2 linked regions of the Massilia sp. METH4 genome follow. Each later gene encodes a partner of the first gene's protein in a complex. Links are inferred from orthologs where the notes say so. Each region holds a gene or a part of one and is shown in the gene's direction. Other genes may lie near its edges.

Evidence for each region.
Region 2: the proteins of smc (region 1) and V6Z91_RS29070 are in contact, whole or in part, in a crystal structure (PDB 3ZGX), measured with the Bacillus subtilis proteins. The link is inferred for Massilia sp. METH4 from one-to-one orthologs.

What each region holds. Positions count from the first base shown.
Region 1 is NZ_CP146614.1:6,135,263-6,150,355, reverse strand. The notes cover bases 4,772-8,804. They hold smc (chromosome segregation protein SMC), read left to right. Parts: upstream 4,772-5,079; coding sequence 5,080-8,604; downstream 8,605-8,804. Other genes in these bases: V6Z91_RS26770 (cell division protein ZipA C-terminal FtsZ-binding domain-containing protein), read left to right, coding at 8,601-8,804; V6Z91_RS26780 (phosphatase PAP2 family protein), read left to right, coding at 4,772-4,916. Outside these bases: V6Z91_RS26810 (aryl-sulfate sulfotransferase), read left to right, coding at 1-355; V6Z91_RS26805 (ABC transporter substrate-binding protein), read left to right, coding at 358-1,320; V6Z91_RS26800 (ABC transporter ATP-binding protein), read left to right, coding at 1,317-2,066; V6Z91_RS26795 (ABC transporter permease), read left to right, coding at 2,066-2,863; V6Z91_RS26790 (ATP-dependent Clp protease proteolytic subunit), read left to right, coding at 2,998-3,558; V6Z91_RS26785 (hypothetical protein), read right to left, coding at 3,669-3,848; more of V6Z91_RS26780, read left to right, coding at 4,272-4,771; more of V6Z91_RS26770, read left to right, coding at 8,805-9,947; NAD-dependent DNA ligase LigA, read left to right, coding at 9,961-12,303; UTP--glucose-1-phosphate uridylyltransferase GalU, read left to right, coding at 12,476-13,360; def (peptide deformylase), read left to right, coding at 13,357-13,893; V6Z91_RS26750 (oligopeptide transporter, OPT family), read left to right, coding at 14,204-15,093. UniProt on the Bacillus subtilis protein: Required for chromosome condensation and partitioning.
Region 2 is NZ_CP146614.1:6,692,787-6,706,728, forward strand. The notes cover bases 525-3,406. They hold V6Z91_RS29070 (ScpA family protein), read left to right. Parts: upstream 525-1,486; coding sequence 1,487-2,326; downstream 2,327-3,406. Other genes in these bases: V6Z91_RS29060 (DMT family transporter), read right to left, coding at 525-1,050; V6Z91_RS29065 (DUF3460 family protein), read left to right, coding at 1,184-1,396; panC (pantoate--beta-alanine ligase), read left to right, coding at 2,533-3,372. In the rest of the region: more of V6Z91_RS29060, read right to left, coding at 145-524; V6Z91_RS29080 (HDOD domain-containing protein), read right to left, coding at 3,556-4,764; protein phosphatase CheZ, read right to left, coding at 4,825-5,472; chemotaxis response regulator CheY, read right to left, coding at 5,476-5,865; V6Z91_RS29095 (chemotaxis response regulator protein-glutamate methylesterase), read right to left, coding at 6,088-7,158; chemoreceptor glutamine deamidase CheD, read right to left, coding at 7,182-7,781; V6Z91_RS29105 (CheR family methyltransferase), read right to left, coding at 7,828-8,688; V6Z91_RS29110 (methyl-accepting chemotaxis protein), read right to left, coding at 8,702-10,402; V6Z91_RS29115 (chemotaxis protein CheW), read right to left, coding at 10,480-10,962; chemotaxis protein CheA, read right to left, coding at 11,008-13,221; V6Z91_RS29125 (response regulator), read right to left, coding at 13,266-13,631; V6Z91_RS29130 (chemotaxis protein), read right to left, coding at 13,734-13,942. UniProt on the Bacillus subtilis protein: Participates in chromosomal partition during cell division. May act via the formation of a condensin-like complex containing Smc and ScpB that pull DNA away from mid-cell into both cell halves.

The sequences.
Region 1 (15,093 bases):
CGACAACGGCAACTTTCGGAAGGGCCAGCACGTGGTGTTTTCGCGCGTGCTGGAAATCGAGCCGCGCACGCAACGCATCGTCTGGTCGTACCAGGATGAACTGGTCAATGCGTTCTACACGGCCTACATGGGCAGCGCGCAGCGCCTGCCGAACGGGAATACGCACGTGACCGAATCGGCCACGGGGCGCCTCTTCGAAGTCACGCCGGCCGGCGAATTGGTGTGGGAATACATCATCCCGTGGTTCGCCGAATACCCGGACGAGGCAGCGCGCAGCTACGTCCCGGGGCGCCAGAACAGCGTATTCCAGACGTTCCGCTACAGCCGCGCTCAACTGCCCTGGCTGGAGGGTTGAGCATGCGCTTCGCCAATGTCGTGAAGGGAGCGGTGTCCACCGCATTGCTGGCCGGGGCAGCGCTGGCCCAGGCCGCGGAGCCGGTGCCGGTACGCATCCTGCTGAACTGGTTCGCGCAACCGGACCAGGCCGGCTATTGGCAGGCGCAGCAGGGCAAGCTGGGCCGCGATGCCGGCGTCGCCATCGCCGTGCAGCAGGGCGGCCCCCGCATCCAGACGATTCCTCAGGTGGCCTCCGGCCAGGCCGAATTCGGCATCGCCAATGCGGACGACCTGCTGCTGGCGCGGGCCCGCGGAGCCCCGGTGCGCGCGGTGCTGGCGCACCTCGATCACGTGCCGTACACGCTCGTATACCACCGCGACCCGGCCGTGAAATCGATCCGCGACCTGCGCGGCCGCACCTTTGCCGTCAACCTGGGCAGCGCATACTGGGAATGGCTGCGGCACCACTACCGCCTCGATGGCGCGCGCACAATCCCTGTCAGCGGCGACCTGAGCCTGTTCCGTAACGACCCGAGCATGGTGCAGCAGGGTTATTCGCTGTACCTGCCGGCGCGCATGGCTGCGGCGGGGCTGGCCGTGCAGCAGATCACACTGGCATCGCTGGGTTACCGTTCGTATGGCGTGCTGTTCACCACGGACGACATGATTCGCACCAAGCCGGCCGTGGTGCGCGCCACGGTAGCCGCCGTTCGCCAGGGCTGGCGCAGCTACGCGGCGAACCCGGCCGCGCTGCGCCCACTGCTGACCACCATGAACCAGCAGATCCCCCCGGCGCTGTACGACACCGCCAGCCGCGAGCTGATCGATACGCAACTGGCTGGCGATCCTGCCCGCTTCGGCTGCATGAGCGCGGCGCGCTGGCGCGAGCTGGCGGCCCAGCTGCAGTCCGTGAAGTTCCTGCCGGCCGGCTTCGATGAAAAGACGGCATTCGACAACACTTTGATTCCGGGTTGCGGTCCATGAGCGAAAGAGCAGGGGTGACGCTGGAGGGAGTGACGAAGCGTTACGACAATGGCTTGCAGGCACTGGACGCGGTCGACCTGGCGCTGCCGGCAGGCTCATTCACGTCCCTGGTCGGTCAGTCCGGCTGCGGCAAGTCCACGCTGCTCAGGATCATCGCCGGCCTGGTCGCACCGAGCACGGGCGGGTGCCGGCGCGGCGGCGGCACCCCGGCCTTCGTGTTCCAGGAACCGGCGCTGCTGCCGTGGCGTACGGTCGACGGCAATGCGCAGTTGCTGATGGAGCTGGAGGATTGGACGCCGGCGGCACGCCGGGCTCGCGCCGCCGAAGTGCTGACGCAAGTGGGGCTGGCTGGCTTTGGCCATGCCTACCCGCATGAACTGTCGGGCGGCATGCGGATGCGGCTGTCGCTGGCCCGCGCGCTCGCGCTGCGGCCCGACCTGCTGTTGCTGGACGAGCCGCTGGCGGCCGTCGACGAGCTTACCCGCGACCTGCTGCAGGAACAGCTGTCGCAGCTGTGGCAGGACGCGGGTTTCACTGGCGTGCTCGTCACGCATAATGTGCACGAAGCCCTGTTCCTGTCCCAACGGGTGGTGGTGATGGCACCGCGTCCTGGGCGTGTCGTGCAGGTCTTCGATGTGCCGTTTCCCTTCCCGCGCGCGCCAGAACTGCGCGCCAGCCCCGCGTTCGCGGCACTGGCGGGCCAGGTCAGCGCCACGCTGCGTGCATCCACCATATTGAGGTCCTGATGGCTGAACGTTCTCTTTCCTTTTACCGGTTCGCCGCGCAGGCAGTTCCCGCACCGGCGCTGGCCTTGCTGGCGATCGCCGCCTGGCAGGCACTTTGCCTGACGGTCTACCAGGGCAAGGGCTATCTCTTGCCGTCGCCGCTGGAGGTCGCATCGGCCACCGCCGGCAATGCCGGGCTGCTGGCCGCCTCCGCCCTGACCACACTGCGCGAGGCGGTGCTCGGCTATGCCTCGGCAGCGGTGCTGGGCATCGCCCTGGCGGCCGCCATGAGCCAGGCGCGCCTGCTGGAGCGCTGCCTGTATCCGTACGCGGTGCTGCTGCAAACCGTGCCCGTGGTCGCCGTCGCGCCCCTGATCGTGCTGTGGAGCGGCTACAACGAGCGGTCGGTGGTGCTGATCGCGCTGATCATGGCGCTGTTCCCGATCGTGAACAACACCTTGCTGGGCTTGCGCTCCACACCGCAACAACTTCTCGAGCTGTTCGCCCTGCACCGCGCTGGCCGCTGGCGCACTTTCATCCGCCTGCGGCTGCCCGCCGCGCTGCCGCATACGCTGGCCGGACTGCGAATTTCCGCAGGCCTGTCGGTGATCGGCGCCATCGTGGGCGAATTCATCATCGGTGCGGGGAACTCCGGCGGCGGGCTGGGTGTGCAGATCGTGTTCGCCCAAGGGCGGATGGATACGGCCTTGCTGTTTGCCGAGGTGATTGCCGCGACGATGCTGGGCTTTGCGCTGTTTGCCGCGGCGAGTGGGGTAGGGGCAGTATTGTTGCGCAGGTGGCATGAGTCCGCGCGCTAGGGTGACTTTGCCATGCATCAGGTTCCCTTGATCGAGGGCAATCCCCAACAACACCCCTGCCACCCGGTCGTGCGTCCCCAAAACAGGGCGTGCGCTAGAATAAGCCACACCGTTTTTTAGGGGTAAGAAAAACCATGAGCGAGGATAAGCAAAAACTCAACGGGGCAGCCTGGTTTACGTTGTCGGGCGACGTCAACAGCGATATGGTGCACCGCGTGTTCGAGGCGGTGGCGGACATGACGGAAGATGGCGTGGAAACCGCGCACATCCTGCTGCAATCGAACGGCGGTTACGTGAGCGATGGCCTGTGCCTGTACAACTACCTGTCGAACCTGCCGATCAAGATCGTCATGTACAACGGCGGGGCGGTGGCGTCGATCGCGGTGATCCTGTTCCTGTCGGGCCAGGAACGCTACGCGAGCGAGACAGGGCGCTTCATGGTGCACAAGTCGCACGCCAGTGCGCCGTCCGGGGCGCGGCCCGATGCGCTGCGCATCATCGTCGAAGGCTTGCAGGCCGACGATGCCCGCACGGAATCGATCCTGCGCCAGCACGTGCAACTCTCCGAAGAGCACTGGCTGGTCCACGCCCATGCCGACCTGCACCTGACGGCACGCGAAGCGGCCAAGGTCGGGCTGGTCAACGAAGTGCGCGATTTCCGCCCGCCGAAGGGCAAGCGCGTCACCAATATCTGAATTGCGGGCATGAGAAAAGAGCTTGGAACGGCGCTACCTTTCCAAGCTCTTCTCATGATGAGGCATCCGCAGGCGGATGCCCGTCGCGCACGACGGTATAACTTCCGGAATTACTTTTTCGAGCCCGACTTCTTGCCATCGTTCTTGTGGCTCTGGCGGCCGGCTTCGGCGTGCTGCTCCGGCGTGCCGCCCTGGGTGCCACCCGAACGGGAGCCCTGGTTGCCGGACTGCTTCGAGCTGCCGGATGAAGAACCTTGCTTGTTGCCACCGCTTTTCTGATTCGAAGCCATTTTGCTTTCCTTTCAATGGAGTGGGGAACGTGCACCGAAGACGCTTCCGTGTGCCGCCGCATTGAATGCGTGGTGGATGCGTTTCCGGTAGCGAAATGATGCGTTTTTGATCAGTGGGCGGATATCGGAGTTTGCCGTCAGGCCCTGTAGGACTAGCGCTTGTAGCGCGAGCATAAAGCTCATCAATACAAGGACTTATGTACGCTATCGAACACACGTGCGGACGAGTGCGCTAACGTGATGCCCGAGGCTGTCTGTTATCCCCGCAGGTCCGGCTTGTCTTGTGAGTAAATCGACAAGCTTAAGAAGAACCTAATATATTGGCTCTACGCTGCCGAGCTGGCCACGAAACGCTGCTGCAATTGCCCGATGGCAATTTCTTATGGTATAACCGCGTGGTGCAGGCAATCAAGGGACCTATCGATGACGTTGTTGTGGATGGCGCTTTCCGCGCTGGGCAGTATGAGTGTAACGGGGCCGCTGGGCGTGGCTGTGGCCGTGTGGCTGCTGGCCGGGCGCACGTGGCGCCTGTCGCTGTCGTGGTGCCTGCTGTTCGGAATCGGCCTGCTGCTCGTCGTGGTGACCAAGGTCGCCTGGTATGGCTGGGGCATCGGCATCCCTGAATGGAAGTTCGCCGGCCTGTCCGGCCATGCGATGCGCGCGTGTGCCGTGTATCCCGTCGTGTTCTATCTGCTGTTCCTGAAGGCTCCGTCGCTGACGCGCCACGTTGCCCTGGCCGCCGGCATCCTGCTCGCGGCGCTGGTCAGCCTTTCCCGTGTGCCGGTGCTGGCCCATTCGCTGTCGGAAGTGGTGCTGGGCGGCGCCGTCGGGCTGGCGGTGGCGGCGGCGTTCATCATGACGGCGCGCAGCGAACAGCCGGCCGGCTTTACCCGGGCCCTGGCCGCCCTGTGCGTGCCGCTGGTGCTCGTCATGCCGTTCACCAAGCCCATGCCGGCCGAGCGGTGGGTGCGGGACGTGGCCATGTACCTGTCCGGCTCCGATCCGGTCGAGCGTGCGTGGAAGCTGGGCCCCGAGGGCAAGCGATACAAGGCGCACCGCGAGAGCTAGAAAACCGCCGGCTGCTTGCCGGCGCTGGTTTCCTGTCCCTGGCCTGCTGCCGCCAGCGCAATAGTGCGATTTTGTCCAGCCCCCTGGCGGGCGATGGTATGATAACCACCTTTGCAACCAGCCTGCCGGGCGAACAACAGTCGGGCAAGATACATTCCTCTACGTGCGTCTATCATCCATTAAATTGTCGGGATTTAAGTCGTTCGTCGATCCCACCAATTTCCAGGTGCCCGGGCAGCTGGTAGGCGTGGTGGGGCCGAACGGCTGCGGCAAGTCGAACATCATCGACGCGGTGCGCTGGGTGCTGGGCGAATCGAAGGCGTCCGAGCTGCGCGGCGAGTCGATGCAGGATGTGATCTTCAACGGCTCCACCCATCGCAAGCCTGCCGGCCGCGCGTCCGTCGAACTCGTGTTCGACAATCACGACGGCAAGGCATCCGGCCAATGGGGCCAGTATGCCGAGATCGCCGTCAAGCGCACGCTCACGCGCGACGGCACGTCCACCTACTACATCAACGGCCAGCCGGTGCGCCGGCGCGATATCCAGGACATCTTCCTGGGCACCGGCCTGGGGCCGCGCGCCTACGCCATCATCGGCCAGGGCATGATCGCCCGCATCATCGAGTCGCGGCCCGAGGAATTGCGCGTGTTCCTCGAGGAAGCCGCCGGCGTCTCGAAGTACAAGGAGCGCCGCCGCGAGACGGAGAATCGCCTGCACGACACGCGCGACAACCTGCTGCGCGTGGAAGACATCCTGCGCGAGCTTTCCGGCAACCTGGAAAAGCTCGAAGGCCAGGCGGCGATCGCCACCCGGTTCCACCAGCTGCAGGCGGAACAGGATGAAAAGCAGAAGCTCCTGTGGCTGCTGCGGCGCAACGAGGCACAGGCCGAGCAAGCGCGCTGGTTTGGCGAGATGCTGCAGGCGCAGACCGATCTCGAAGAGCAGACCGCCAGGCTGCGCAATGTGGAACTGTCGCTGGAGCAGATGCGCCAGGCGCACTTCGCCGTTGGTGACCGCCTGCACACCGCCCAAGGGGCGCTGTACCAGACCAACGCGGAAATCGGCAGCCTGGAAGCGCAGATCAAGTTCGTGGTCGAATCGCGCACGCGCCTGCAGCAGCAGCTCGGCACACTGGCCGCGCAGCGCGACCAGTGGCAGCAGCAGGCCGAGGAATACCGCGGCCAGCTGGAGGAGGCGGATTTCAACCTCGAGGAACTGGCGGCCAAGGTCGAGGAATCGCGCATGCTGGCCGAACAGAAGGCCGAGCTGCTGCCGCTGCTCGAAGGCGAATGGCGCGCAGCCCAGGAAAAATCCACCGAGTCGCGCGCCCGCATCATGGGGATGCAGCAGCAGCTGGAGCTGGAATCGGCGCACCAGCGCAATGCGTCGAACATCCTCGCCAGCCTGGCCACGCGGCGCGAGCGGCTGCAGCAGGAGCGCAATGGCCTGGCGATGCCGGATGCGTCGCACCTGGAAAACCTGCGCTACCAGCTCGAGGAAAAGCAGCAGGCGCTGGAAGAAACCGGCATGCAGCTGGACGAGGCGCTGGAACAGCAGCCGCGCCTGGAAGAGGAGCGCCGTGCCGCGCAAGCCGCGGTGCAAGGCGAAACGGCCGCCAGCGCCCAGCTGGAAGCGCGCCTGACGGCGCTGCGCCAGTTGCAGGAGCGGGTGCAAACCCAGGGCAAGGTCACGCCATGGCTCAAGAAGCATGGGCTGGACGAGTTGCCGCGCCTGTGGCAGCAGCTGGCCATCGAGCCGGGCTGGGAAGCCGCGGTGGAATCCGTGCTGCGCGAGCGCGCCGGCGCGCTGCAGGTCTCGAACCTCGACTGGGCCAAGCATTTCATCGGCGATGCGCCGCCGGCCAAGCTGGCGCTGTTCGCGCCGCTCACCGCGGCGCCGGCACCGGCCGCCCCGGTGGGCTTCAAGCCGCTGCTCGACCTGCTGAAACTGAACGACCCGGGCTTGCGCGGTGTGCTGCAGGACTGGCTGCACCAGGTCTTCGTGGCCGAGGATACGGCGCAGGCATTCTCGAACCGCGGCCACCTGCCGGCCGGCGCGTCCTTCGTCACGCGCCAGGGCCATATCGTGACGCAGTCGAGCGTGCGCTTCCATGCCGCCGACTCCGAGCAGGAAGGCATGCTGGGGCGCCAGCAGGAGATCGACAATATCGGCAAGCAGCTGCGCGCCCAGGCCATGCTGGCCGAGGAAGCGCGCGCCCGCGCCGTGCGCGCCGAGGCGGCGGTAACGAACCACGGCCGCGTCGTCGCCGAGCTGCGGCAGAAAAACCAGTCGCTCACGTCGTCCGTGCACGCCTTGCAGCTGGAAGTGGTGAAGCTGTCCGAGATCGAGGCGCGCTTCAACCAGCGCAGCACGCAGATCGAAACCGATCTCGCCGAGATCGCCGCGCAGGAAGCGGAGCAGATGCAGGCCAAGCTGGAATCGGAAGAGAAATTCGAACAGCTCGACATGGCGCTGGCCGAATTGCAGGGCGAGCACGAGGAAGGGCAGGAGGGCTACCTGCGCATCGAGGCGCGGCTGGCTGATGCCCGCGAGGCACTGCGTGACCTGGAGCGCCGCGCGCAGGAAGCGGAATTCGCCGAGAAGTCGGCGCGTAATCGTATCGACGAACTGCGCCGCAACATCGCCACCGCCAGCACGCAGGCGGCCCAGGTGGTCGAGAGCCTGCGCGCGGGCGAGCTGGAACTGGCCGGCCTGGAAGCCGGTACCGCGCACGAAGGCTTGCAGGACTTGCTCGACCGCCGCACGCAGCAGGAACGCGCGCTGGCCGACGCGCGTCACGAGCTCGACCAGATCACGCAGCAGTTACGCCACGCCGAGGAAGCGCGCATGAGCGGCGAACGCAGCCTGCAACCGCAGCGCGACCGCATCACGGAGATCCAGCTGAAGGAGCAGGCCGCGCGCCTGAATCAGGAGCAGTTCGCCCAGCAGCTGGCCGAGGTGCAGGCCGACGAAGCTACGCTCTCGGCCAAGCTGCAGCCGGACATGAAGGCGCAATACCTGCAAGCCGAAGTGACGCGGCTGACCAATGCGATCGCCGCGCTGGGCGCCGTCAACCTGGCCGCCCTCGACGAGCTGGCGCAGGCTTCCGAGCGCAAGAATTTCCTGGACGCGCAAAACCGCGACCTGCTGGAAGCGATCGCCACGCTGGAAGACGCGATCGCCAAGATCGACAAGGAAACGCGCGACCTGTTGCAGGAAACGTTCGACCGCGTGAACGGCCACTTCTCCGAACTGTTCCCGATCCTGTTTGGTGGCGGGCAGGCTAAACTGATCATGACGGGCGACGAGATCCTCGATTCCGGCGTGCAGGTGATGGCCCAGCCGCCGGGCAAGAAGAATGCGACGATCCACCTGCTGTCCGGCGGTGAAAAGGCGCTGACGGCAACGGCCCTCGTGTTCTCCATGTTCCGCCTGAATCCGGCGCCGTTCTGCCTGCTCGACGAAGTCGACGCGCCGCTGGACGACGCAAACACGGAACGTTTCTGCAAGATGGTGAAACGCATGTCGGACCAGACCCAATTCCTCTTCATCTCGCACAACAAGATCGCGATGGAGATGGCCACTCAACTGATCGGTGTGACGATGCAGGAGCAGGGCGTATCGCGCATCGTGGCGGTGGATATCGAAGCCGCCGCCCATTTCGCTACCGAGGCACAAGCAGCATGACAGATTTCCAGACCAGTTTGATCGCAGCTGCCGGCGTATTCGTCGCCGGCGTATTCATCTACAACAAGTGGCAGGAGCACAAGGCCAAGAAGAGCGTCGAACGGGCCTTCGCGTCCGAGCATGACGACGTGCTGATGCGCCGCAGCGACGAGCCTGGCCTCGACATCACGGCCGATGCCGCCGCCGATGGCGTCGCGGCGCGGGCGGAACCCAGCTTCTCGCTGGGCGATGTGCCCATGGTCGATGCCGGCTCCGGCGCCTACGGCAAGCCGCCCCACGACGATATCGTGGCGCCCAGCGTGGTCGCAGACGACGTGCAACATGCCGAACCCGAGGTGAAGGTTCCCGCCGAGCCCACGCTGGACATTCCTGCGGCCGCTCCGGTTGCCGCTGCCGAACCCGTCACCGCGGCGCCGGTCGCAGCTCCCGCACCCTCCGCGGCTCCGGCCCCGGCGCCCCCGCCGGCTGCTGCCCCGGCACCCGCGCCGATCGTCGAGCCGCCGGTTCCGGTGCGCAGCGCCGACGCAGCCGTGCCGCCATCCGAGCTGGCCACCGCCCTCGTCGATCCGCTGATCGATTGCCTGCTGCCGCTGGAGATGGCCGCGCCGATGCGCGGTGAGAAGCTGCTGCCGGCCTTGCAGAAGCTGCGCCTGGTCGGCAACAAGCCGGTGCATTACGTGGGCCTGGCCGTTTCCGGCGACTGGCTGCCGATCCAGCACGGCATCGTGTACACGAAATTGCAGGGTGGGGTGCAGCTGGCCAGCCGCACCACGGCCCTGAACGAACTCGAATACTCAGAACTGGTGACGCGCCTGCGCACCGTGGCCGACGAGATCGGCGCCGAACCGCAGATTCCCGACATGATGGAAGTGATGGCCGAGGCGAAGAACCTGCACCGCTTCGTGGCCAACCACGACGCCCAGCTGGGCGTGAACCTGGCCGCCAACGGCGCGCCGTGGGATGTGACCACGCTGGTCGGCGCGCTGGAAAAGCAGGGCTTCGACCTGCGTCCGGACGGTCGCTTCGTGATGGCGGACGGCGAGGGCGGCCAGCTCTTCACGCTGTCGACCAATGTGTCGCCGGCCGAGGAAACGACGGGGCGCCTTACCCTGCTGCTGGACGTGCCCTGCGTGGCGCCGGCGCGCGACGGCTTCGGCGCCATGATCGCCTGCGCGAAGTCGCTGGTGCAGCGGCTAGACGCGATCATCGTCGACGACTACAACCAGCCGCTCTCCGACGCCTCGATCGCCGAGATCGCCGGGCAGGTGAAGGAGTTCTATGCCGACATGGAAGCTTCCGATATCCCCGCCGGCTCCACGCGCGCGTTGCGGCTGTTCAACTGATTCCTGGTACTAAATGAGCCAAGACCTCCAGAGCCCCGCCGAACGCGCCGCATGGCTGACGTCGGAGCTGAACCGTCACCTGCATGCCTACCACGTGCTGGATGCGCCAACGATCCCCGACGCCGAGTACGACAAGCTGTTCGCCGAGCTGCAGCAGCTCGAGGCGCGGCATCCGGAACTGGCCTTGCCCGATTCGCCCACGCAGCGCGTGGGCGCGCCGCCGGGCGAGCAGTTCGCGGCCGTGACGCACGCGGTGCCGATGCTGTCGCTGAACAACGGTTTTACCGACGAGGACATCGAAAACTTCGACCGCCGCGTGCGTGAAGGACTCGACGCGGTGCAGGTCGACTATGCGGCCGAGCTGAAATTCGACGGCCTGGCCATCAACCTGCGCTACGAGAACGGCGTGTTCGTGCAGGCCGCCACGCGCGGCGACGGCTATACGGGCGAGGACGTGTCGACCAACATCCGCACGATCAAGTCGATTCCGCTGCGCCTGCACGGGAACGACCTGCCGGAAGTGCTCGAGGTGCGCGGCGAAGTACTGATGTTCAAGGCCGATTTCGCCGCCATGAACGAGCGCCAGCGCGCGGCCGGGCAGAAGGAATTCGTCAACCCGCGCAATGCCGCCGCCGGTGCGCTGCGCCAGCTCGATTCGCGCATTACCGCCCAGCGCAAGCTGCGCTTCTTCGCCTACGGCATCGGCGAACTCGTGGGCGCGGACATGCCCGCGACCCATTCCGGCCTGCTGGACTGGTACGCGGAACTGGGCCTGCCGGTGGCGAAGGAACGCGCCGTGGTGACGGGCAAGGATGGCCTGCTCGAGTTTTACGCACGGATCGGCAAGGCCCGGCCGGCGATGCCGTACGAGATCGATGGCGTCGTCTACAAGGTCAACCGCGTGGAAGACCAGCGCGCCCTTGGCTTCGTCTCGCGCGCGCCGCGCTTCGCGCTGGCCCATAAGTTCCCGGCCGAAGAGGCGCTGACCACGGTGCAGGCGATCGAGGTGCAGGTGGGCCGCACCGGCGCCATCACGCCGGTGGCGCGGCTGGTGCCCGTGTTCGTGGGCGGCGTGACCGTCACCAACGCCACGCTGCACAACGAGGACGAGGTGCGCCGCAAGGATGTGCGCGTGGGCGATACCGTCATCGTGCGCCGTGCCGGCGACGTGATCCCCGAGGTGCTGGCGGTGGTGCTGGACAAGCGGCCCACGCCGGAGCCGGCGGCCTATGTGCTGCCGAATACCTGCCCCGTGTGCGGCTCGCACGTGGTGCGCGAGGAAGGCGAGGCGGTGGCGCGCTGCTCCGGCGGCCTGACGTGCGCGGCCCAGCGCAAGGAAGCGATCCGCCACTTCGCCGGCCGCCGCATGATGGATATCGAAGGCCTGGGCGACCGCTACATCGACAGCCTCGTCGAATGCAACCTGGTGCATGGCGTGGCGGACCTGTACAAGCTGACGCTGGACGACCTGCTGCGCATGAAGCTGGCGGCCGACGAGCGCGACGGCACCACGCCGGAGACGGTCAAGCAGGGCAAGGTGGCGACCAAGTGGGCCGACAACCTGCTGGCCGCGATCGAGGCCAGCAAGAAGCCGCCGCTGGAACGGCTGCTGTTTGCGCTGGGCATCCGGCACGTGGGCGAATCGACGGGCAAGACGCTGGCCGACTGGCTCGGCAAGTTCGAGCTGGTGCGCCGCGCCCCGGCCGCGCTGCTGCGGGTGCTGCCGGACATCGGCGGCACGGTGGCCGAATCGATCGCCGACTTCTTCGCGGAAGAGAAGAACCAGCAGGCCATCGACGCGCTGCTCGCCGCCGGCGTGACGCCGCAGGGCGAGCATGCGCCGAAGGCGCAGCTGCGCGAGAAGCTCGACGAAGTGAAGCTGCTCGCCGCCCTGGGCATCCCGAAGCTCACCGAGCCGCGCGCAAGGCAGTTGCTGGCCGATGGCATGACCTTGGAAAAGCTGGCGTTCCAGAAGGTGTTCGGCGTGTATGGCCTGCCGGCCAACGTCGTCGCTTCGCTCGAGGAGTGGATGGCATCGCAGGCGAACCGGGACATGCTGATGTCGCTCTCCGCGCTGCGTACCGAGCTGCTCGAACAGCTGCCGGACACGGCCGCCGTCGAAGAAGGGCCGCTGGCGGGCAAGACCTTCGTGCTGACCGGCACGCTGCCGACCCTGTCGCGCGACGCCGCCGGCGCCATGATCGAAGCGGCGGGCGGCAAGGTTTCCGGTTCCGTCTCGAAGAAAACCTCGTACGTGGTCGCCGGCGCCGAAGCCGGCAGCAAGCTCGCGAAAGCCGAGGAACTCGGCGTCACGATCCTGGACGAAGCAGCCCTGCTGGCGCTGCTGGGCAAATAGTTGCACCAAAACCGGTGGTGGAGCAGGGGTTTCGCAGAGCATGCTCTGCGCCTGCGGAACGAATGATGGCTTGCAAGCCATCATCCAGCCCAGGCACCGGTTTCTTTGCAACATTTCCTGGAAAACGGTGCCTGTCACCGGTTTTTCTGCAAGATTTCTGGCGAGAACAAAGATGAACGCAATCCGCAAAGCCGTTTTCCCCGTCGCCGGCCTGGGCAGCCGTTTCCTCCCCGCCACCAAGGCGCAGCCAAAGGAGATGCTGCCCATCGTCGACAAGCCGCTCATCCAGTATGCCGTGGAGGAGGCGGTGGCGGCGGGCATTACCGACCTGGTCTTCATCACCGGCCGCAACAAGCGCGCCATCGAAGACCATTTCGACAAGGCCTACGAGCTGGAAGCGGAACTGGAGGCGGCAAACAAGCAGCAGTTGCTGGAACTGGTGCAGAACGTGATTCCCAAGCACGTGAACTGCATCTACATCCGCCAGTCCGCGCCGCTGGGCCTGGGCCACGCGGTGCTGTGCGCGCGGCCCATCGTCGGCGACGAACCGTTTGCGGTGCTGCTGGCGGACGATTTCATGGATACGCCCGAGGACGTGCGGCCAGTGCTGGCGCAGATGACGGAACGCTACGACTTCGAGCGCGCCAGCCTGCTGGCCGTGCAGGAAGTGCCGCGCGAGCAGACGCGCCAGTACGGCATCGTCAGCGCCTCGCCGTATCGCGACAGGCTCGAGCTGGTATCGGGCATCGTCGAGAAACCGAAACCCGAGGAGGCGCCGTCCACGCTCGCCGTGGTGGGCCGCTACGTGTTGTCGGCGCGCATCTTCGATTTCCTCGAGCAGGTCGGCATGGGCGCCGGCGGCGAGATCCAGCTGACCGACGGCATCGCCGCGCTGCTGCAGCACGAGCGCGTACTGGCCTACCGCTACGAAGGCCAGCGCTATGACTGCGGCTCCAAGCTGGGCTACCTGAAAGCTACCGTGGCGATGGGCTTGAAGCACCCGGAAACGGGTGCCGCCTTCGCCGAATTCGTGGCGCAAACCAGGGAGACGCTGTGACCGTCCGTGAAATCCTCAAGATGGGCGATGCCCGCCTGTTGCGGCAGGCCGACCCGGTGCGCGACTTCGGCACGCCCGCGCTGCATGCGCTGATCGCCGACATGTTCGACACGATGCACGCCGCCAATGGCGCCGGCCTGGCCGCGCCGCAGATCGGCGTGAACCTGCAGGTGATGATCTTCGGCTTCAAGTCGAACCCGCGCTACCCCGATGCGCCGCAAGTGCCGGAGACGGTGCTGATCAACCCGGTGCTCACGCCCTTGTCGGAAGAGAAGGAAGAGGGCTTCGAAGGCTGCCTGTCCGTGCCCGGCCTGCGCGGCAGCGTGCCGCGCTACACGCGGCTGCATTACGAAGGCTTCGACCAGCACGGTAACCGCATTTCGCGCGATGCCGAGGGCTTCCATGCGCGGGTCGTGCAGCACGAGGTGGATCATCTGCACGGCATCCTGTATCCGAGCCGGATCGTCGATTTCAGCAAGTTCGGCTTCACCAGCGTGATGTTTCCGGAGCTGGACCCGAACGACGACGATTGAGGCTGGCGCGGCGCCGCACGTCCTGCACCCAACGGCAGGGACCGGGTCCGACCCGGCGGGTCGGACCCCGGCATCCGCCGCGGGGTATACGCGCTGGTGTCGCACACTTTTTCCGGGCCTTTCCCGGAAAAAGTGTGCGACACCGGTTTTCTCATCCCACAGCCCGCAAACACTGCATTTCGATATGCGCCAGCAATCATTGGCGCCGCACCAAATCTGTCGTAATATCCCGCCCAGCATTGACCACCCTCATTGACCATACGATAACAATCCTGGATCACAAATCCGGGGGCTACCGGGAGAAACCAGGATGAGCCAACCCTCTTCGTCCAATCCACTTGAATTTTCGGCGCGGGGGATCATCCTCGGCATCCTCATCACGCTCGTCTTCACGGCCGCCCAAGTCTATCTCGGCCTGAGAGTCGGCCTTACCTTCGCCACGTCGATTCCTGCCGCCGTCATCTCGATGGCGCTGCTGTCGGCGTTCAAGGACGCAACGATCCAGGAAAACAATATCGTGCAGACGATCGCCTCGGCCGCCGGCACGCTGGCTTCGGTGATCTTCGTGCTGCCCGGCCTCCTGATGGTCGGCTGGTGGGCCGAGATCCCGTTCTGGCCCACCTTCGGTGCTTGTGCCATCGGCGGCGTGCTGGGCGTGATGTACACGATCCCGCTGCGCCGCGCCCTTGTCGCGGAATCGAAGCTGCCGTACCCGGAAGGCGTGGCCGCGGCCGAGGTGCTGAAGGTGGGCACGCAGTCGCGCGCCGGTGCCCAGGAAGGGAAGGCGGGCCTGAAGGCCGTGATCCTGGGCACGCTCGCTTCGGCCGGCTTCGCCGCATTGGCCGGTGCCAAGCTGGTATCCCACGAGGTGGCGTATTACTTCCGCTTCGGCGGCGGCACCGCCGCCACGGGCCTGGGCGCTTCCACGTCGCTCGCGCTGGTCGGCGCCGGTCACCTGATGGGCATCACGGTCGGCATTGCCATGCTGGTCGGCCTCGTGATCGCCTGGGGCATCCTGGTGCCGATCCTCACGGCGGTCACGCCGATGGCCGCCGGCGCATCGGTCGCCGACCACGCGCTGGGCGTGTGGAGCACCCAGGTACGCATGATGGGCGCGGGCACGATCGGTGCCGCGGCCATCGTCACGCTGGCAACGCTGGCCAAGCCCGTGCTGGGCGGCCTGAAGTCGGCGCTGGCCGC
Region 2 (13,942 bases), 550 kb from region 1 along the record:
TTTGGCGGTTTCGGCGGTGCGGATTGCTCGCATGCCGTTAACAGGAATCCGGCCGCGACAATGGCGGCAAGCAGTTTGCGCATATTGCCTCCGGCATCAGGGGGACGGCGCCAACATAACAGCTTTGCAATGCGGCCGGCGCACTCATGCCGGGCGCCGTGAGGAAACGACGATGCCGCCCACGATTAACAGGAATGCGATGCCATGATAAACATGCGGCGGCTCGCCGAGGAATGCCGAGGATAATAGCGCGGCGAACAGCGGCGTCAGGTTACTGAAGAACGCGGCAATGGCTGGCCCTGCCTGTTGTACGCCTGCACCCCAGCAGCGGAAAGCGATAATGGCCGGGCCGATGGCGACATAAACCAGCGCGGCCATCAGCGTGCCGTTCCAGTGGATTGCCGGATGGAGCAGCGCCCATTCGCCGGCCGCAAATGCGCCGGACCACAGCACGCCGAATCCGACTTGCGCACCCAGGAATGCCGCCCAATCGGCACGCAGCGAGGACGGCTCGGCCGTGCGCGTCAACAGCCAGCTATACAGCGACCACGCAATTGTTGCCAGGATCATGAATAAATCGCCGGCAACGAGGCGCAATTCCAGCAAATGATTCCATTCGCCGCGCGCCAGCACGACCAATACGCCGCCGATCGACAATACGGCGCCGATCATTTGCCGCCGGGTGACGGCGGCGCCGAAAAACAGCCAGCCCGTCGCCATCATCCACACCGGCATGCCGGCCGCCACGAGCGTGACATTGATCGGCGTGCTGCTCTGCAGCGCCAGGTATTGCAGCGCGTTGTACATGCCCACGCCGAGCAGGCCCAATACCGCGAAGCGTTTCCAGTGCGGCCACAGGCTGCTGCCGCGGCGGAAAACCGGCCCGGCCAGCGGCAGCAGGATCAACAGCGCAAGCAGCCAGCGCAGGAAGTTCAGCGTCATCGGCGGCACCAGGTCGTGGACGAGCCGGCCGACAATGGCATTGCCCGCCCATAGCATCGGCGCGAGGGTGAGCAGAAACGCGGTATGGAGTGTCAGTCGTGAATTCATTGCAGGAAAGAATAACCGATCGGACAAGGCGTTGCAGAGACGCCAGAACTCAGCCGTGGAAAGGTGGAGAAATTCCCTTGAGCATGCCGCAGCGCGGTAGAATACGCGCTGGTTTCCACCTTTCTTTCACGATATGAAACTCCTGTTCAAACAACACCGCATGTACGAGTCCGAGCACACCCAGTTCATCAAGGGTCTGAAAGAGAAGAATCCGCAGATCGAGGCAGGCCAGCAGGCAGGCCGCGCCCTGCTGTGGGACAAGTCCCCGACGACGCTGGACGAGCAAGCCCGCCAGCGCGCATCCCGCATTGCACAACAGCCTTACGTTTACCAGACCAAGCTGTAACTTTCACGGAAGGCACGGATGCTGCCACAGGACGCGGCAGGCGACGCCGACGATGCCTCGACCGGGGCATCCGACGTCGCCACCGCGGATATGCCGGTTGCCCCCACCGGGGCGACACCGGCGCCTGACAGCGCCGCGGCGGACGCCGACGGCGCCGCTTTGGCACGCCTGTATGGCGAGCCCCTGCTGAAGCTGCCGAACGACCTGTACATCCCCCCCGACGCTCTGGAAATCTTCCTCGAAGCGTTCGAAGGTCCGCTCGACCTGCTGCTTTACCTGATCCGCCGCCAGAATTTCAATATCCTCGACATTCCGATGGCCCAGGTCACGCTGCAATACCTGCAGTACGTGGAGCAGATCCGCCTGTCGAATTTGGAACTGGCCGCTGAGTACCTGCTGATGGCCGCCATGCTCATAGAAATCAAGTCGCGCATGCTGCTGCCGCAGCGGCCGCACGATATCGAGCTCGAGGCCGAAGACCCCCGTGCCGAACTGGTGCGCCGCCTGCTCGAGTACGAGCAGATCAAGCTGGCCGCCTACGACCTGAATGCCCTGCCCCAGGTGGACCGCGACTTCGTGCGCACGCAGATTTATATCGAGCAAAGCCTCGTGCCCGTGTGGCCCGAGGTCAGCGCGGCGGACCTGCAAGGGGCCTGGCGCGACCTGATGAAACGGGCCAAGCTGAAACAGCATCACCGCATCACGCGCGAGGAACTGTCGGTGCGCGAGCACATGACGATCATCCTGCGCCGCCTGCAATCGCAGCGCTTCGTGGAATTCGCCGACCTGTTCGAGCCGGCTGGCGGCGTGCCCGTGCTCGTCGTGAATTTCGTCGCCATGCTGGAACTGGCGAAGGAAACGCTGATCGAAATTACCCAGGCCGAACCGTTCGCGCCCATTTATGTGCGCCTGGCCTATTCACCGGCCTAGGGAAGCGCTGATTTATTGCTGGTGGATGAGATTGGTCCTGAAAAACGTGTCCAGCAAGACGCAAATGGCCTGTCATACTAAGGTATGGCGGGCCATTTGTGACGCAGCTGGGCGCGTTTTTCAGGGCCAAGATCGCCGCCATGAATAAATCAGCGCTTCCCTAGAATAAGGCCCACCACGGCCTTGCTCCACTCAAGAAGAACATTATGAAAATCATTTCCTCCATCGAAGAATTGCGCGACCAGCTCTCGGGCCAGTTGCGCACCGCGTTCGTGCCCACGATGGGCAACCTGCACGAAGGCCACCTGTCGCTGATGCGGCTGGCGCGCAAGCATGGCGACCCCGTCGTCGCCTCCATCTTCGTGAACCGCCTGCAGTTCGGCCCGAACGAGGACTTCGACAAGTACCCGCGCACGTTCCAGGCGGACGTGGAAAAGCTGGAAAAGGAAGGCGTCTATGTGCTGTTCGCGCCGACCGAGAAGGATATGTACCCGGAACCGCAGGAATACCGTGTGCAGCCCCCGGATGGCCTCGGCAATATCCTGGAAGGCGAATTCCGCCCGGGCTTCTTCAACGGCGTGTGCACGGTGGTGACGAAGCTGTTTTCCTGCGTGCAGCCGAAGGTGGCCGTGTTCGGCAAGAAGGATTACCAGCAATTGATGATCGTGCGGAACATGGCGCGCCAGTTCGCGCTGCCCACGCAGATCATCGGCGCCGAGACGTTCCGCGCCGACGACGGCCTGGCGCTGTCGTCCCGCAATATGTACCTGTCCGCGGCCGAGCGGGCCGAAGCGCCGGCGCTGTTCCAGGCGCTGAACTTCGTCGCCAACGAAATGCGCGCCGGGCACCTGGATGTGTTCCAGCTCGAGCACAAGGCGATGGACGACCTGGCGGCGCGGGGGTGGAAACCCGATTACATCAGCATCCGCAAGCGGGTCGATCTGCAACCGCCCAATGCCGGCGATCTCGCGCAGGGCGAGCCACTGGTCGTGCTCGCGGCGGCGAAGCTGGGGACGACGCGGTTGATCGATAACCTCGAAATCTGAAGCATCCGCAGGCGACGAAGCAACTGGTGTCGGACATCATTTCCGCAGGAAATGGTGTGCGACACCGGTTTTCCCATACCGTAGCCAGCCCGTAAGAAAACCGGTGTCGCACACCATTTCGGGCCGTGCCCGAAATGGTGTGCGACACCAAACTCTGGCGCCAACGGTCAGACACTCAGGACCTCACCCCGTCACATTCTGCGTCCATGCCAGCGCCGAAAGGTGCGCCTTGTTGACCTCTTCCGGCGTCAGTTGCAGCGACGCGGCCAGGGAGCCGACCAGGTGCGAGTTCAGTTCACACGCTTCGGCCAGCGCCAGGTAGGGACCAAAGCGCCCGCCCCGCTCCAGCAGTGCGGTCACGATTTCCGCGGACAGCGGCACCGTTTCCAGCACATCCTTCATCGGTATGCCCAGCAGCCGGTCCAGCAGCGAGAACATGCCGGCCACGAAGACGTTCTCGGCGTCGGCGCGGCCAAGAGCGGCGGTGCCCAGCAATTCGGCCAGCCGGCCGCGCACCACGGCCGTTTCCAGCAGCACCGGCGAGTAGCCGCTCGTGCTGGCGGTGGCCAGCAGCAGCGTAAGCCAGCGGTACAGCGGCTGGTAGCCCAGCAGCGTGATGGCTTGCTTCAATGACTGGATCTCGCGGCCGGCGCCGAAGCCGGCCGAGTTGATGTAGCGGAGCAGCTTGTAGGACAGCGCGGCGTCGCGCTTCAACACGCTTTCGATCTTCGCCACGTCGGCATTGGCCTGCACCATCTGCATCAGCTGCAGGATCACCGTCTGCGCCGGGTTCAGGCCCTTCACGTCCGGCCCCGGCCGGGGCGTCAGGTGCAGCTTGCCCACGAAGGCGTCGATGCCGAGCGCGGCGCAGGCGTCGAAGTCTTCCCAGGTCGCCACCGGGCGGCCGACCATGCGCACCGACGACTGCTTCAGCGCCGCATAGGCGCGCGCCTGCGCGGCCACGTCGCCGCCGGTAAAGCGCACCTCCACGTACGATGCGATCATCGGCAGGCGATTGCCCACGCGGGCCAGGTCGCAGTTGCGCAGCAGGATGCCAACGTCGCCGGCGCGCAGTGCGCGCACGGCGGCCAGCGTGTCGGGATTGGCCAGCTCGGCCGTGCGGATCGACAGCACCGTATGCCGCGGCGGCAGGTCGTGCAGCGCATCGGTCGACAGCATGCCGGGAACGGCCTGCAGGAACAGCGTCTTGTCGCGCAGCAGCCAGCCGCGCCCGGGATCGTTGACGTGGGAAGCCACGAAGCCGACCAGGTCTTCCAGTTCGGAAAGCAGGGGCACCACGCTCGGGTCGTTCTGCCACGCCAGTTCGTAGCCGACCACGCGCTGCTGCGGGTCGAGCAGCGGCTCGCGGACGAGGAAATGCGTCTGGTGCATGGGTATGGAGGCGGCGGGGAGCGGAAGGCAGCAGCAAGCGGGCCGCGCGGCCCGCCTGGATCAGAAACCGAGGCTGTCGAGCAGGTCGTCGACCTGGCTCTGGTCGGCCACGATGCCCTCTTTCGACTTGTCGATCTGCGGCCCGTTCAACAGGCCGTTGTCGATTTCCTTCTTCAACTGCTCGGGAGCGAAGTCGATCAGCGTCTGCACGAGCTGCTGCTCGAGGTTTTGCGCGATACCGGTGACGCGCTTGATCACCTGGCCCGTCAGGTCCTGGAAGTCCTGGGCCATCATGATGTCCATCAGGTGGGACTTGGTGGCGCTGGTGGCATCGGTGGTCGCACCCAGCGTGGCGATCGTGCGCTGCGCGAGCGCGCGCCAGTCGGCGTTGCTCGTGCCCTGGCCGTCCAGCAGTGCCTGCCAGGCGCCGGACAGCTCTTTCGCGTCGCTGCAGATGCGGTCCTGCAGCGGGCCGGCTTCGTCCGTGGCGTTGAGCACCTTCTGCGCCGCGTCTTCGGAGAGGCGCGCCACGTAATCGAGGCGATCGCGGGCGTCCGGGATATCCTCGGCCGCCTTTTCGATCAATTTGTCGAGGCCCAGGCCGCGCAGGTTCTCGTGCAGCGCACGGGTCATGTGCCCGATGCGCGCCAGGAACTCCTCATGAGAATCCACGCTGCCCGCGGCGGCGATGCCGGCTTGCTCAACCATAAATCAGGCTCCGAGCTTTTCGAAGATCTTATTCAGCTTCTCGTCCAGCGTGGCCGCCGTGAAAGGCTTGACGACGTAGCCGTTGGCGCCGGCCTGGGCCGCCGCGATGATGTTTTCCTTCTTCGCCTCGGCGGTCACCATCAGCACCGGCAGCTTGGCCAGCGCGGGATCGGCGCGGATGTTCTGCAGCATGGTCAGGCCATCCATGTTCGGCATGTTCCAGTCGGACACGACGAAGTCGAACTGTTCCGAACGCAGCTTGGCCAGGGCCATCACGCCGTCCTCGGCTTCGTCGACATTGGCATAACCCAGTTCTTTCAACAGATTCCGGACGATGCGGCGCATCGTCGAGAAGTCGTCTACAACCAAAAATTTCATCTTTGGATCAGCCATGAATTGCTCCGTTGTTTCTCTACGCGGTTATCAAATATTAGTGTCGGGGTTGGGTCGCGCCACCAGCAAATTGAAGGATAGCATTTAAGTTGCCTCGAGGGAATGAAACTCCCCGTAAATGCATGCGAAAACACGATATCCGTATCTATCACGCCAATGCCACACCGATGTTCACGCCACTTTGGTGCAGTATGCACCTTCGAACGCACGTCGTACTGTTCGCTACACGCGCAATGCGCGCATCCCGTGTTGCGCCAGATAACCCAGCACCATGCCCGGCAGCGCCTGCAACGCCCCCACCTCGTGGGTAGCGCCCACGGCGATCGCCTCGCGCGGCATGCCGAAGACGACGCAACTGGCCTCATCCTGAGCAAAATTATACGCCCCGGCCGCCTTCATCTCCAGCATGCCCGCCGCGCCGTCCTTGCCCATGCCGGTCAGGATCACCCCCACCGCGTTCTTGCCGGCGTGCTGGGCCGCGGAGCGGAACAGCACATCGACCGACGGCCGGTGGCGATTGACGGGTTCGCCCTGGTCGAGCTTCGTCATGTAGTTCGCGCCGGAACGCGCCAGCAGCAAGTGCGAATGGCCGGGCGCGATATACGCATGGCCCGGCAGCACGCGCTCGTTGCCTTGCGCCTCCTGCACCGAAATCTTGCACAGCGAATCCAGGCGCTTGGCGAACGAGCGTGTAAACCCTTCCGGCATGTGCTGCGTGATCAGGATCCCCGGGCAGTCGGACGGCATCTGCATCAGGAATTCCCGGATCGCCTCGGTACCGCCGGTGGACGCACCGACGATGATCAGTTTTTCGGACGACATCAGCGGATTGCGTAATTGTGGCAGGGGTGCGTGCCCTTCGGCGCCCGCTTGGGGCAGCGTGCGGGCGCGGATACGGGCCTTGGCCGCCGCGCGGATCTTGTCCGCGATCAGGTCGGCATACTCGCGCATCCCCGTCTGGATCGAGATCTTCGGCTTCTGCACGAAGTCGACGGCGCCCAGTTCCAGCGCGCGCATCGTGATCTCGGAACCGCGCTCGGTCAGGGAGGACACCATCACCACCGGCATCGGCCGCAGCCGCATCAGCTTTTCAAGGAAATCCAGGCCGTCCATCTTCGGCATTTCCACGTCCAGGGTCAGCACGTGCGGATTGGTTTGCTTGATCAGTTCGCGCGCCACCAGCGGGTCGGGCGCCGTGCCCACCACTTCCATGTCCGGCTGGCTGTTGATAATTTCGGTCATCACGCTGCGGATCAGCGCCGAGTCGTCGACAACCACCACCTTGATCTTCATAGTCCCCTCAACAAAATGCCTTGTCAGAACAGTTCGATTTCGCCGGCCACAGGCTGTACCTTCAGGCGGCTTGCGTATTCGATTTCGCGCTTGGCCAACGTGTCGTTATGCGACTGCATCAGCTTCTTCACGAGCACCTTGCCCGTGCGCGGGAAGAAGTACACCTTGCGCGGATAGACATCGTTCAAGTCCTCGGCCACGATGCGAATGCGCTCGTTGCGCAGGAAAGTCTGGACGAACGCCGCATTGCGCTCGCCCACGTTCATCGCGGTGAAGCCCTTGAGCACTGCGCCGCCGCCGAACACCTTCGCTTCCAGGTTGTCGCGGCGCGCGCCCGCCTTCAGGAGGCTGTTGATCAGGATTTCCATCGCGTAGGTGCCGTAGCGGGCGGACGCCGACACGGGGCTGTTCGCCTCCGCGCCGCCATCGGGCAGCATGAAATGGTTCATGCCGCCCAGGCCGGACACGCGGTCGCGGATGCAGGCCGACACGCACGAGCCCAGCACCGTCACGATCAGCATGTCCTTGTGCGTGAAGTAGTACTCGCCCGGCAGTATCTTCGCCGCTTCGCAATCGAAGGTGCGGTCGAAGTAGACGTTGGTGGCGATGTGTTCTTTGTCCATCGTATGGCTTTCGCTGACGCTTGCAACCGAAGGGGCGTTCGCGTAGTTATGCGCGCTGGTTCGCAAGCGCGCGTGCGGAGTTGTCGAGCTCGTAGACGGTCTTGCCGCGCAGCTTCAGCGCGTCGGACACGTACAGGAAATTCTCGGAATGCCCGGCGAACAGCAGCGCGTCGGGCTTCATCAGCGGCACGAAGCGCGACAGGATCTTGCGCTGCGTGGCCTTGTCGAAATAGATCATCACGTTGCGGCAGAAGATCACGTCGAACGGGCCGCGGATATCCCACTTGTCCTCCAGCAGGTTCAGTTGCCGGTACGTGATCAGCTGGCGCAGTTCGGGACGCGCCCGCACCATGCCCGCCTTGTCGCCCTTCCCTTTCAGGAAGAAGCGGCGCTGCTGCTCGGCGCTGAGTTTTTCGATGCGCTCGATCGGATAGATGCCGTTGGCCGCCGTGGCCAGCACGTTCGTGTCGATATCGGTCGCGATGATGTGCACCGGCGGGCTCAATGTGCCCAGTGCCTCGCACACGGTGATCGCGATCGAATACGGCTCCTCGCCGGTCGAACTGGCCGAGCACCAGATGTTCAGGGTCTCGCCCTTGTGCTTCTTCACGTGGTCGGCCAGCAGCGGGAAATGGTGTGCCTCGCGGAAGAACGACGTGAGGTTCGTCGTCAGCGCGTTGGTAAACGATTCCCACTCGTTCGGCATGCGGCCCGCTTCCAGGTCGTCCAGGTACCTGGCGAACGACGTGATGCCGGTGGCGCGCAGGCGGCGCGCCAGGCGGCTGTAGACCATCTCCTGCTTGCTATCGGCCAGCGAAATGCCGGCCCGCTTGTAGATCAGCCCCCGCACGCGCTCGAAGTCGCGGCCGTTGAAGTCGAACTCCTTGACGGTTTCCCTGGACATCATCGCTCCCCGCGGTTCAGAACTCTTCCCAGCCGTCGTCAGCCGACGCCGGGGCGGGCTTCTTTGCGGCCGGCGGTGTCATCGCCACCGCGCGAACCGGCGTTTTCGCCACCGGCGCCTTCGCCACCGGCTTGGCCGCGACCGGGGCGGCCAGTGCCGCCGCCGCGGCTTCGTTGCCGAGCTTGAAGATCGCCACCGCCTCGGCCAGGCGCTGCGCCTGGTCCTGCATGCTTTCGGCGGCCGCCGCGGCCTCTTCCACCAGGGCGGCGTTCTGCTGCGTCATGTCGTCCATCTGCGCGATCGCCACGTTCACTTCCTCGATACCCTGGCTCTGTTCCTGCGTGGCAGCGGTGATTTCGCCCATGATGTCGGCCACCTGGCGGATCGACGTCACGATCAGTTCCATCGTCTGGCCGGCCTCGTCGACCAGCTTGCCGCCGGCATCGACCTTGGTCACGGAATCGTCGATCAGCGCCTTGATTTCCTTGGCGGCGCCGGCCGAACGCTGCGCCAGGCTGCGCACCTCGGAAGCAACCACCGCGAAGCCGCGGCCCTGCTCGCCGGCACGCGCCGCTTCCACCGCGGCGTTCAGCGCCAGGATGTTGGTCTGGAACGCGATGCCGTCGATGACGCCGATGATGTCGACGATCTTCGAGGAGCTGGCCTTGATCGAACCCATCGTGTCGACCACCTGCGAGACCACCACGCCGCCCTTTTCGGCCACCGAGGATGCCGAGACGGCCAACTGGTTCGCCTGGCGTGCGTTGTCGGCGTTCTGCTTCACGGTCGACGTCAGCGTGCCCATCGAGCTGGCCGTTTCGCCCAGCGAATTGGCCTGGGTTTCGGTGCGCGCCGACAGGTCGGCATTGCCCGTTGCAATTTCCCGCGAGGCCAGCGCGATGGTCTCGGTGCCGCTGCGCACCTGGCCCACGGTCTTCACCAGGCTGTCGTTCATGTCCTTCAGCGCCTGCAGCAACTCGCTCGTTTCATCCTTGCCCTCGACGACCACGCGCGAGGTCAGCTCGCCGGCGGCGACGCGCTGCGCCACTTCGACGGCGCCCGCCAGCGGCACCGTGATCGAACGCGTCGTGAAGATCGCGCACACCACGCCCACGGTCACGCCCAGCGCGCCCAGCACCAGCGTGAGCATCAGCACGCGGTTGTCCGCTTCCACCGAGGTTTGCTGGAACGTCTTCATGGCGGTGTGCTGCATGTCGACGAGGCGGTTCAGGGCTTCCAGCGTACGGGTATTCAATGGGTCGATGCGGCCGGAAATGATCTTGATCGCGCCCTCGGCATTGAAGGCCATCACTTGCGCCATCGCGTCGTTGAAGGCCACGCCCACCTCCTTGTCCAGCGTGGCCAGTTCGGCCAGCACCTTCTTCTCGGCGTCGTCCAGGCCCAGCTTTTCCAGGCGGGCGCGCGCTTCCTCGAAGCGGGCGTGGTGCGACTTGACCTTGCCCTCTTCCTTCTGCATCAGCTCCACATCGGACTGCAGGCCGATATTGCGCATGGCGATGCCCGATTCCAGCATCGCGCTCTTCATCGCGGCCGCTTCGCGGTTCTTCGCGCTGGTCAGCTCCAGCCCCTCGTTCAGCTGCGACTTGTTGCGGTGGTTCAGCCCGTTAGCCGTCAGCACCAGGGCGACCAGTATCAGCAGGATGATGCCGAAACCGATGCCGAGACGCGTGCCGATCTTGTAATCCCGTACACTCATGTTCAATCCAATCTCTCGATGTATCCACGCGCGCCCTCTTGCGGGGCGCTGTCCGCCAATGTTCTGTGCTGCTCCGCTTACGCGGCCGTCTTGTCCATGAGCCCCATCTCCGGGCTCGACATCAGCTTGTCGATGTCCATCAGGATCAGCATGCGTTCACCGACGGTACCCAGGCCGATCATGTATTCGGAAGAGAACACGGTGCCCATTTCCGGCGATGGCTTGATCTGCTCCGGCTCCAGCGTGGTCACGTCGGACACGCTGTCGACCACCATGCCCACCACGCGCCCGCCGATGTTCAGGATGATCACCACCGTGAACTGGTCGTACACGGGTTCGCCGAGGCGGAACTTGATGCGCATGTCCACCACCGGGATGATGATGCCGCGCAGGTTGATCACGCCCTTGATGAACTCCGGCGCGTTGGCGATGCGGGTCACCGCTTCGTAGCCGCGGATTTCCTGCACCTTCAGGATGTCGATGCCGTATTCTTCCTTGCCCAACGTGAAGGCCAGGAATTCGTGGCCCGCGATGTCGGCATTCTGGTTTGCGTCTGCCATGTTGTTTCCTTTGCTTTCCAAAATTGATAGTCAATCCGTCCGGGCTCAGCCCAGCGTACTCAGCGTGGTTTCGCCCACCAGCTGGCGCGACGAACGGATCAGCGCCGCCACGTCGAGAATCAGCGCGACCCCGCCATCGCCAAGGATCGTCGCCCCGGAGATGCCGGCAACCTTGCGGTAATTCGATTCCAGGTTCTTCACCACCACCTGCTGCTGGCCGACCAGTTCGTCGACGAACAGGCAGGCGCGCTTGCCTTCCGTTTCCAGGATCACGAGGATCCCTTCCCACGGTTCGGCAAAGCGCGGGGCGATGCCGAACATCTGGTACAGCGGGATCAACGGCAGGTATTCGCCGCGCACCTTGACCACGCGGCCCTTGCCGGAAATCTCGCGCACATCCTTTTCCGTGGGCTGCAGCGACTCCACCACGAAGCCCAGCGGCAGGATGTAGACTTCCTCGCCCACCCGGATCGACATGCCGTCCAGGATCGCCAGGGTCAGCGGCAGCGAGATCGAGATCGTGGTGCCGAAGCCCTTGGCCGAGCGGATGTCGACGGTGCCGCCCATCGCCGTGATGTTGCGCTTGACGACATCCATGCCCACGCCGCGGCCGGACACGTCGGTCACCTGCTCGGCCGTCGAGAAGCCCGGCGCGAAAATCAGCTGCCACACGTCGGCGTCGGGCATCGTGTCCGACACCGGCAAGCCGTTCTGCTTCGCCTTGGCCAGGATGCGCTCGCGATTCAGGCCGCCGCCGTCGTCGGATACCTCGATGATGATGTTGCCGCCCTGGTGCGAGGCCGACAGGAACAGCCTGCCCGCGTCGGCCTTGCCGGCCGCGCGCCGCACCTCCGGCATTTCGATGCCGTGGTCGATGCTGTTGCGCACCAGGTGCGTCAGCGGATCGACGATGCGCTCGATCAGGCCCTTGTCCAGCTCCGTCGCCGCGCCGTTCGTGATGAAGTCGACCTTCTTGCCCAGCTTGTGGGCCAGGTCGCGCACCATGCGCGGGAAGCGCGAGAACACGAAGTCCATCGGCATCATGCGGATCGACATCACCGCTTCCTGAAGGTCGCGCGTATTGCGCGTCAGCTGGCTGACGGAAGCCAGCAGCTTTTCGTGCAGCATCGGGTCCAGCACCTCGGCGCGCTGCTCGATCATGGCCTGCGTGATCACCAGCTCGCCGACCAGGTTGATCAGCTGGTCAACCTTCTCGATCGAGACGCGGATCGACGACGATTCGGCACCCTGGCCGTGCGCCACGGCGGCCTTTTCCACTTCCTTCTTCAGCGCCTTCTTTTCTTCCGCGACGGACTCCGTGGCCGGCGTATCCTTGATGCCGGCCGCCGCGCGAATCTGCTCGACGGGCTGGAAGAAGCCGTAGCCGCGCGCGTCGTCGGCGCCGGTTTCGGCATTGGCGCGGATCTCTTCCAGAGGCTGGAAGAAGCCGTAGCCTTCGCCCGCCTGCGTGACCATCGTCTCGGCAGGAGTCAACGGTTCGAAGAAGCCGTAGCCCAGGTCGTCCTCGACCTTGCTGCGCTCGGCACGCTCGGCCGCGGCCTGCTCGTCCGTCAGCGGCGGCAGCTCGACGATGTTCATGTCTTCCGTGTTCAGCACGAAGGAGCAGATCGCCACGATGTCGTCCAGGCTTTCGTGCGTGGTCACGACCATCGCGTTGCGTTCCGCGTCGATCGGCGTGACCACCACGTGCGCCAGCAGGCCCAGCTCGGCCGCCAGCGCCGTCACCTCGCGATGCGCCATCGGCGGCAGCTCGAGCCGCCAGCGGCGCCCGCCGCTGTGGTCGATCGCCTCCTCGTCCACGGCCGCGCCCTGGAACGCCGGAGCCACGTGGGCGATCGCTTCCACCTGCACGTCCTGCGCCAGGTGTTGCAGCATCATGCGCACGTCGCCGACGGCATCCTGGTCAACGGGCGTGCCCAGCCGGTGGCCGTCGAGCTGCATCTTCAGCGCGTCCTTGGCCGCCAGGAAGGCGTCGACGTGATCGAGCGTGAGCGCCATCTCGCCCTTGCGGATCTTGTCCAGCAGGGTCTCGAGCACGTGCGTGACTTCGGTCATGTCGGTCAGCCCGAACGTGCCCGCGCCGCCCTTCACCGAATGGGCGGTGCGGAAGATCGCGTTCAGGTCTTCCTCGGTCGGCGCGTCCACGTCGACCGCGAGCAGCAGCCGTTCCATTTCAGCCAGCAGCTCCTCGGCTTCGTCGAAGAAGACCTGGAAGAACTGGCTAATGTCGATGGTCATGGCACAACTCCGCTTTGCTGTTTGCCAGGCTTGTGGCGCACATATCAGCCGATGACCTTCTTGACCACCTCGATCAGGCGTTGCGGGTCGAACGGCTTGACCAGCCAGCCGTTCGCACCGGCCGCGCGGCCCTTGGCCTTCATCTCGTCGGACGATTCGGTGGTCAGCATCAGGATCGGCGTCTTGGCGTAGGCGGGCAGCTCGCGCAGGCTCTTGATGAGCTGCAGGCCATCCATCTTCGGCATGTTCTGGTCGGTCAGCACCAGGTCGACCGCGCCCTGCTTCGCCTTTTCCAGTCCGTCCTGGCCGTCGACCGCTTCCACCACCTGGTAGCCGGCGGCCTTCAGGCTGAACGCCACCATCTGGCGCAGGGAGCTGGAATCGTCAACCGCAAGAATCGTTTTAGCCATTTTCTTCTCTCACTTATCAAAATTCGGGCACTTCGTGGCCCACTGTGTTTCAATCCATTCGTCCCGGCAGATGCCTGGAACAATTCGTTCGGAACAGTTCGCTCAGAACAGCTCGATATCGCCGCTCTCGAGGTGCTTCTGGCTTACCGCCTTGCGCAGCACATTGCGCAGCTCGAGGCTCTGGATCGCCAGCGCCATGCTGACCTTCCCCAGCAGCTCGACCATCTCGTCGTTGTCGCTGTCCGGGTTCATCTCGGCGCCGTGGGCGCCCAGCGTGGCGAGGAATTCGCGCAAGCCCGTCACGCGCTTCA